One region of the Paenibacillus sp. SSG-1 genome, then DNA from elsewhere that is predicted to be linked to it. Evidence: riboswitches for the same ligand, from Rfam matches in the RefSeq annotation. Region 1 holds a riboswitch; the other holds the start of a gene.
What was found. Region 1 has a riboswitch for FMN ahead of BCV73_RS22020 (DMT family transporter). Riboswitches for the same ligand answer to the same signal wherever they lie in the genome.
Positions count from the first base shown of each region.

Region 2: it holds a riboswitch for FMN, as region 1 does, so the genes downstream of both, ribD (bifunctional diaminohydroxyphosphoribosylaminopyrimidine deaminase/5-amino-6-(5-phosphoribosylamino)uracil reductase RibD) here and BCV73_RS22020 (DMT family transporter) in region 1, are expected to answer to the same signal.

Region 1 covers NZ_MBRK01000001.1:4,755,686-4,759,628, reverse strand. The annotation lists gene BCV73_RS22025 (S-layer homology domain-containing protein) at 25-1,134, shown strand; FMN riboswitch at 1,363-1,525, shown strand; gene BCV73_RS22020 (DMT family transporter) at 1,653-2,609, shown strand; gene BCV73_RS22015 (ABC transporter substrate-binding protein) at 3,060-3,943, shown strand, end outside.
Region 2 covers NZ_MBRK01000001.1:3,811,347-3,815,289, reverse strand. The annotation lists gene lysA (diaminopimelate decarboxylase) at 1-429, shown strand, start outside; gene BCV73_RS17625 (peptidylprolyl isomerase) at 654-1,085, shown strand; FMN riboswitch at 1,270-1,441, shown strand; gene ribD (bifunctional diaminohydroxyphosphoribosylaminopyrimidine deaminase/5-amino-6-(5-phosphoribosylamino)uracil reductase RibD) at 1,856-2,965, shown strand; gene BCV73_RS17615 (riboflavin synthase) at 3,067-3,732, shown strand; gene BCV73_RS17610 (bifunctional 3,4-dihydroxy-2-butanone-4-phosphate synthase/GTP cyclohydrolase II) at 3,789-3,943, shown strand, end outside.

The DNA.
Region 1 (3,943 bases):
ATTCATGGAAAGAGGGCTGGACGTATGCCACGAAAACAATCTACCCGCTATGCCGCATGGGCCGTAGCCATTTGTGTCGGACTCATCGGATCAGGAACCCCCGCAAACGCTGCGGTTTCAGAAGTACGCACGGCTGGCAGCTCCCCGGTTGCCGCGGCCTCCCCGGCTATTGCGGTAACCACCGCCGCTGCGGAAGCACCTTCCTTGTCACTGGGGGTAACTTCCAATGGCTCCAAGGTGACGGTCACGGTGACCGGCGAGCGACTGAAGGACTTGTATGCGTATGAGCTGACGCTCAGCTTTGACCCGGCGAAGCTGGCTTACCGCACCGCATCCACGGGGACATCCGGCTTTTCGGTCGAACCAATTGTCCAAAACAACGAAATCCGCCTAGCCCACACCAAAGTAGGAAAAACAGCCGGAGACAGCGGCAAGCTCCAGCTCGCCGTCATTGAGTTTACGGCGCTGAGGACGGCTTCGTCCCGGGTGGCCGTGGAGAGCGCCAAATTGGTGGATTCCGCTCTCCGCTCATCCGAGATAACCGTCAAGCCGGAAATCACGGTCCAGCCGGGCAAAGCGGAAGGAACGCCGGGCACTTTCCGGGATATCCGCGGCCACTGGGCGGAGCAGCCAATTCAGAATGCGGTCCAGCAGGGATGGGTCAGCGGATATCCCGACGGCACGTTTCAGCCGGGCAAGGAAGTGACCCGGGCGGAGTTCGCCAGCATGATGATGCGTGCGGTCTCGATGGGTCAGACGGCCAACTCGCAGGCGCTGGCTTTTTCCGATGCGAAGAAGATTCCGGCTTGGGCGCTGTCTTCTGTCCAAGATGCGGTGTCGCACGGCATCATGAACGGTTATGCCGACGGCACGTTTGGCCCAAGCCGGCTCATTACCCGGGCCGAAATGGCGGCGATGACCGTCAGGGCGCTCGGTACCGGAACACCGGGAGGTGCGGGAAGTTTGAATTTTGCCGACCGCGGTCAAATTCCGGCCTGGGCCAAGCCGTATATCGCATCAGTGGTGGAGAAAGGAATCATGCACGGAAGAGCGGGCAGCCTGTTCGCCCCGAACGCGCACGCAACGCGGGCTGAAGCGGTGGCCGTGATCCTGTCGGTGCTTGAACAGCGATAAGTGCTGCCGCGAGTCCGTTCAGTGCTTGCTACAGGCTCATCAATGCCTGCCGTCTGTCATTTTAAATGGCTGCTGATATACCGAAAAATGTCCATCTCCAGCCCCATATCCAAATTTTTAATCCATGGAAATAAAAAGCTATTAAAAAACTGAAACACTTTTGGATACATTTATGCTATAATGATGAAAACAATGTAAGTTGCATGAAAAAAATAAAAATAAATGAATATGGATCTTCGGGGTAAGGTGAAATTCCTGACCGGCGGTGAGCGTTCTCTTCTCATGATGAAGACGGCGTCAAGCCCGCGACTCGCAGCTTTAGCAATAAGGCGGCGACTGACCTGGTGGAAATCCAGGGCCGACGGTAAAGTCCGGATGGGAGAAGATCAAAGAATAGGCATGTGCGAAATTTTGACATTTCCGCAAGCTTATTTGATCAACCCCCGATGTGTCGATTGATGTCGATCTCGGGGGTTTTCCAATGTTGACTCCGTATTCAGGGATAGGGGAACTGGAGTATGGAAAATGTAAGCAGCAATATCAAGGTCCGGCCCGCGGCAAGCGGGAAGGCCGAACGCAGCAAATCCGGCTTTTGGCTGGTCGTGCTGGGTGCAGCATTGTGGGGAGCGGATCCGCTGTTCCGGATCATTTTGCTCAAAGAACATATGACGGCAACGCAGATCGTGCTCATCGAGCATATTTTGCTGGTGCTGTTCGTCGCACCGATGCTGTGGAAACATCGGAGCGAGTTGAAAGGCCTGAAACTGCGCCATGTCGGCGCGCTGCTTTTCCTGTCGTGGGGCGGCTCGGCTATTGCAACCATCCTGTTTACGCAGGGGCTGTCCTCCGGGAACTTGAACGCGGTCGTTCTGCTGCAGAAGCTGCAGCCGATCTTCGCCATTCTTATGGCCAAACTGCTGCTGCGTGAGAAGCTTCCGAAGCATTTCACCTGGCTGTTCATCGTGGCGCTGGCCGGAACGTATTTGTTGACCTTTGGCTTCACGTTTCCGTTCGGGCATGTGAATGATTTCGTCAAAGTCGGCAGCTTGTTCTCGCTGGGTGCCGCGGCACTGTGGGGCGGTTCCACGGTCATGGGTCGTCTGATGGTCGGAAAAATGGAGTATGAGACGGTGACTTCGCTGCGTTTCATTCTGGCGCTGCCGCTGCTGATCGGGATTACCATCAATCAGGGAGATCCTTGGCAGGTGCATACCGACGGGGGAACGCTGGCTGCAGTGTCGATCAACATGCTGGGGCAGGCGCTTCTGCCGGGACTGTTCAGCTTGATGGTGTACTATAAAGGGCTGACAACGACGAAAGCATCGGTGGCGACGCTGGCGGAACTGAGCTTCCCGATGGTGAGCGTGCTGATCAACTGGATCGTATTTCATCAGGTCGTGACGCCAACACAAGCGGTCGGATTTATCCTGATCTGGGCGGCGCTGTTCATGATTTCCCGCAAGAGCGCGGCTTAAAGCTTGCAAGCAGCCAGTCCAGGATTTGAAGACGCAATTTTATATAGGTTTGAAAAGCGGTTCCTGCTGATGGCAGGGGCCGTTTTTTTATTTGGAAGGAAGGGCAAACCGTACGAAGGATTTCAGTAACTTTTTTTCAGCACATTTAAAAAATAAATCAGTCATCATTTCCAAGCGATCCCTCATACATTTTACGGAAAGCGCTTGCAGAACACGTTTTAGCCGCATGAGTCCGTCAGCCCGCTCCGTACTTTTTCGTGAAGGGGTATGCGGTTTCCTCGGAATGAAGAGGTTTGATTTCTTCGGATCCATGGGGCACGAACCTTCCGATCTGAAGACGTGAAATCTGCATCACGCTTGCATGTATATAAAATGAGCTAAAGGCGAAGTGCTGTCCCTGTCTTAGTTCAATTTATGTAGATGTGAATTGGAGGAAATGGGGGAGTTTACATGAAGCTGAAATTAGCTTCCAAGCCGCTCATGGCCCTTTTCGTGGCGGCGACCGTGATGATCGCGGGCTGCCAGACCGTGCAGCCGCCTTCCGCAACGGGAACGACGACGCCGCCGGCGCAAGGGGAAACCAAGCCGGCCGATCAGGGAGAAAAAGCCACGGAGCCGGCGACGACCGAGCCCGCGGCGAACCAGCCAGCAACGAGCGGAGACGCCAAAGAAACGCCGAGAAATGAAACCCTTTACATTAACGGAATTCAATGGGGGCCGCCATCCAACTTCAACCTGCTGAGCGGCAATCCGGCCTTCCCGATCAACTATGGTAACTCGAGAGAGCTGGTCTACGAGACGCTGTTTATGATCAATCAGCTGGACGGCAAGCTGGAGCCGCTGCTCGGCACCAAATACGAGTGGACCGACGACATGACATTGCATATCGAGCTGAATAAGGACGCTAAGTGGAGCGACGGCAAGCCGTTTACGTCCGATGACGTTGTGTACACCTACCAGCTCGGCAAAAAATACGACATCAACTGGAGCAACTATTGGGCGTACATTGCGGATGTCACAGCGGACGGCCCGAATGCGGTCAAGATCATGCTGAACAAAGACAACCCGAACCGTCTGACGGTGCTTGACAGCATCGAGCTGATCCCGATGATGCCCAAGCATATTTGGGAAGAAATCGAGAAGAAGTCAAACAACGATCTGGCGACGATCCGCAAGGAAGTCAACGCCAATCCGGTAGCCACCGGCCCTTACAAAATCTACTTCTACAACGACCAGAAAATCACGATTGTGCGCGACGACAATTACTGGGGCAAATCGCTCTTCGGCAAGCTGCCTGCTCCGAAATATATTACGCACGTCATCTACAAGGATAA
Region 2 (3,943 bases), 940 kb from region 1:
ACCTTGTACACCGTCGGCACCAGCAAGGATATTCCGGGTGTGCGCAAGTACGTGGCCGTGGATGGCGGCATGACGGACAACCCGCGCCCGGCGCTGTACGAGTCGAAGTATGAGGCCATGCTGGCCAACCGTGCCAACGACAAGCCGGAAGAAACCGTGTCCATAGCCGGCAAATGCTGCGAGAGCGGCGATATGCTGATTTGGGATGCAGAGCTTCCGAAAGTCAATAACGGTGACCTGCTCGCCGTTTCGTGCACAGGGGCCTACAATTATTCGATGGCGAGCAACTACAACCGGATCCGCAAACCGGCGGTCGTGTTCGTGAACCAAGGTCAAAGCGACCTGGTCGTTCGCCGCGAGAGCCTTCAGGATATCATCGGCCACGATGTCATTCCTGAGCGGATCGCAAAGCAGGCTGTGCTTAAGTAAGGAGATGCATTAAGGGGGCAGGCGCTGTTCGCCAGCGCCTCTGGTAAATGAATTGGTGCGCAGTATAAAGGATCATCTCTGTATTGGGGAATGCAGAGGGGTCCTTTTGCGCGTTTATAGAACGAGGAGAAATGCGGAATTATTTTGCTTCGCCCGGGATTTCATAGTAAACTAGAAGATGTCTGTTAACACTCAGGAAAGACATGAAAGGAGTCATTGACATAATGGCCAAGCAAGCAAAAATCACTCTTGAAAACGGCGGCGAAGTGCTGCTCGATCTGTTTGAAAAAGACGCTCCGAACACGGTGGCGAACTTTGAAAAACTGGCAAACTCCGGTTTTTACAACGGTCTGGTGTTCCACCGCGTCATTCCGGGATTCGTTGCGCAGGGCGGATGCCCGAACGGCACCGGTACCGGCGGCCCTGGCTACACAATCAACTGCGAAATCAACCCGAACAAACACGAGCGCGGATCGCTGGCGATGGCACATGCCGGCCGCAACACCGGCGGAAGCCAGTTCTACATCTGCTACCAGCCGCAGCCGCATCTCGACGGACAGCATACCGTATTCGGCAAAGTGACGAAGGGCATGGAATACGTCGACGCGTTCCAAGGCCGCGACGTGATGAAGACGGTCGAAGTATACGAAGCTTAATCTGCGAGTCGCGCACGATTTATCAGCCGCTTTCCCTGTTTCAAAGAGGGACAAGCGGCTTTTTGTTCAGGGCCGGGAAAAGGGGCGTATTGATTTTTTGCCGAGGCAGTGTTAACATTTCCTAGTATAGATGGGGCTTCCACTAGGCAGCCATTCCATCTGACAATTGCATATTGATATTGGTTTTATCCTTCGGGGCAGGGTGAAATTCCCTACCGGCGGTGATGACGCGGCAGCCGATCAGTTCTGGCGCCCGTCTCAGTCCGTGACCCGGACGCTTCGTTTGACGATTAGCGTACGGTGGACCTGGTGCAAATCCGGGACCGACAGTATAGTCTGGATGGGAGAAGGAGAGAAAGCGTGCACTTCAGTTCGGAGTGCAGCTGTCCAATAAGATGTCACGTGTACGTGGTTGTTTTCACATAGTAGAAGGTTGTCCCTGGAGGGACGGCTTCTGTTTACTGATGACTTTACGTTACCGATGACTTATTTGGCTGATCCTGATTTTTGGGATTCTGCAGCCTTATTGGAGTGTATCTGACTTGTCTTTCACAGCCCCGAGGATGGTTTAAGCCATCCCGGGGCTTTTTGCTTTTTTACAAAGACCTAGGGATCCCTGGAGAGTACCGGTTTGAACAGCGCGGAGCCAAAGCTGTGCATGGTATAGTGATTTACCATGGAAATTCCAACATGCGAAGTATCCGCAAAGCGCTCGAAGCCGAGACTTAGCTTTGAGGGGATGTCCCGATTCCGAACAAGGGGGGAGATGAATGGACGGCATCATCAACGATGAATTTTATATGGCGCTTGCGCTCGATATGGCGGAGCGGGCACAGGGTCAGACCGGAATCAATCCGGTTGTCGGCTGCGTTGTCGTTAAAGACGGGGCTATGGTTGGGCTTGGAACGCATTTGCAGCGGGGAACCGCTCATGCGGAAGTACATGCGCTGAATATGGCGGGTGACCGTGCGGAAGGGAGTACGGTCTATGTAACGCTGGAGCCCTGCAGCCATTACGGAAAAACGCCGCCATGCAGCGAACGCCTCATACGCGAGAAGGTGAAGCGGGTCGTCGTGGCCTGCGAAGACCCCAACCCCCAGGTGGCGGGCAGAGGAATCGATCTGCTCCGCCGAAGCGGGATTGAGGTGGAGGTTGGGCTGCTCGGTGACAGGTCCCGCCGCTTGAACGAAAAGTTTATCAAGTATATTACAACCGGGCTTCCCTATTTGACGGTCAAGACAGCAAGCACGCTGGACGGGCGCATCGCGGCCGAATCGGGAGACAGTAAATGGATCACGAACGAAGCGGCCCGGGAGCAGGTTCATACGCTCCGCCACCGGCATCAAGGGATTATGGTTGGTGTAAATACGGTGATCGCGGACAATCCGCAGCTGACCACCCGGCTGCAGGGCGCCATCGGTCTGAATCCTGTGCGGATCATCGTCGATTCCTTACTGCGGATACCGCTTGAGTCGAAGGTGGTTCGGGATGGAGCTGCGCCGACCGTCATTTTGACGACGGAACGCGCCGATCTGGATAAGGCGGAAGCCCTTAAGAAGATCGGCGTAGAAACGATCCGCTGCGGATCAGGCCCGCAGGTCGATCTTCGCCTGGCGATGCAGGAGCTGGGCAAACGTGAGATCGGTTCGATTCTGGTGGAAGGCGGCGGCCGGCTGAACGGTGCCTTGCTGGAGACCCGGCTGATCGACCGGATCGTGCTCTATTTCGCACCGAAAATCGTTGGAGGTCCGGCGGCCCCCGTCAACTTCTCGCTGCGTGGCGCCGACAAGATGGCGGACGCCGTCCGGCTGGAAGACGTAGAGACCGAAGTGCTCGGGGATAACGTCTGTATCAGCGGAAAGCCGGTTTGGCCGGCATGACCTGATCCGGAAAAACGATACTTAACTTTTTAAGGCTGCACACGGTTAACGATATGAATCGTATGAAATACTTCTTTACAGGACAGAAAGGAGCGGTTGCGATGTTTACCGGTTTGGTTGAAGAGGTCGGCGTCATGCGGGGTGTCTCCAGCAAAGGGGAAGCGATGATCCTGCATATTGAGGCCTCCCGGATTATGGGCGATCTCAAAATCGGGGACAGCGTCTCAGTCAATGGCGTCTGCCTCACGGCTGTCGAGATTGGAGCCCGTTCGTTCGCGGTGGACGTCATGCCGCAAACGTACCGCCACTCCAACTTGAAATCGCTGGGGGCCGGAAGCCGGGTGAATTTGGAGCGCGCCATGCAGGTGGGTGCCCGCTTCGGCGGACATATCGTGCAGGGACATGCCGACGGGACGGGGACGATCCGGGCGATGGACCGGGATCAGAATGCGGTGTTGATCGAAGTGGAGCCGGAAGATACCGCTCTGCTCCGCTACATCATCCCGCAAGGATCTATTACCCTGGACGGCATCAGCTTGACGGTAGTCAAGACGAGCGCCAAGACATTCACCGTTTCCATTATCCCGCATACGCTTGCGGAGACAAGTCTGGCAGACAAAAAGCCTGGAAGTGCGCTGAATCTGGAATGCGACATTCTCGGAAAATATGTGGACCATTTGCTTCACTACCGAACAGGGGAAGGGAACGGACGTCCTGAACCTTCGGGAATCAGCATGGAGCTGCTAGCACAACACGGATTTGCATGAGGCAGGCAAGAGGACAGACAGGCCAATAAGCCCATGCAGGAATAGGAGGGAAACCCATGAAGGAGGATTTTGTGTTTGACCGCATTGAAGATGCGGTGTCCGACTTGTCGGCAGGCAAGGTCGTTATCGTCGTGGACGACGAGGACCGCGAGAACGAAGGCGATTTTATCGCCTTGGCGGATCAGGCAACGCCTGAAGTCATCAACTTCAT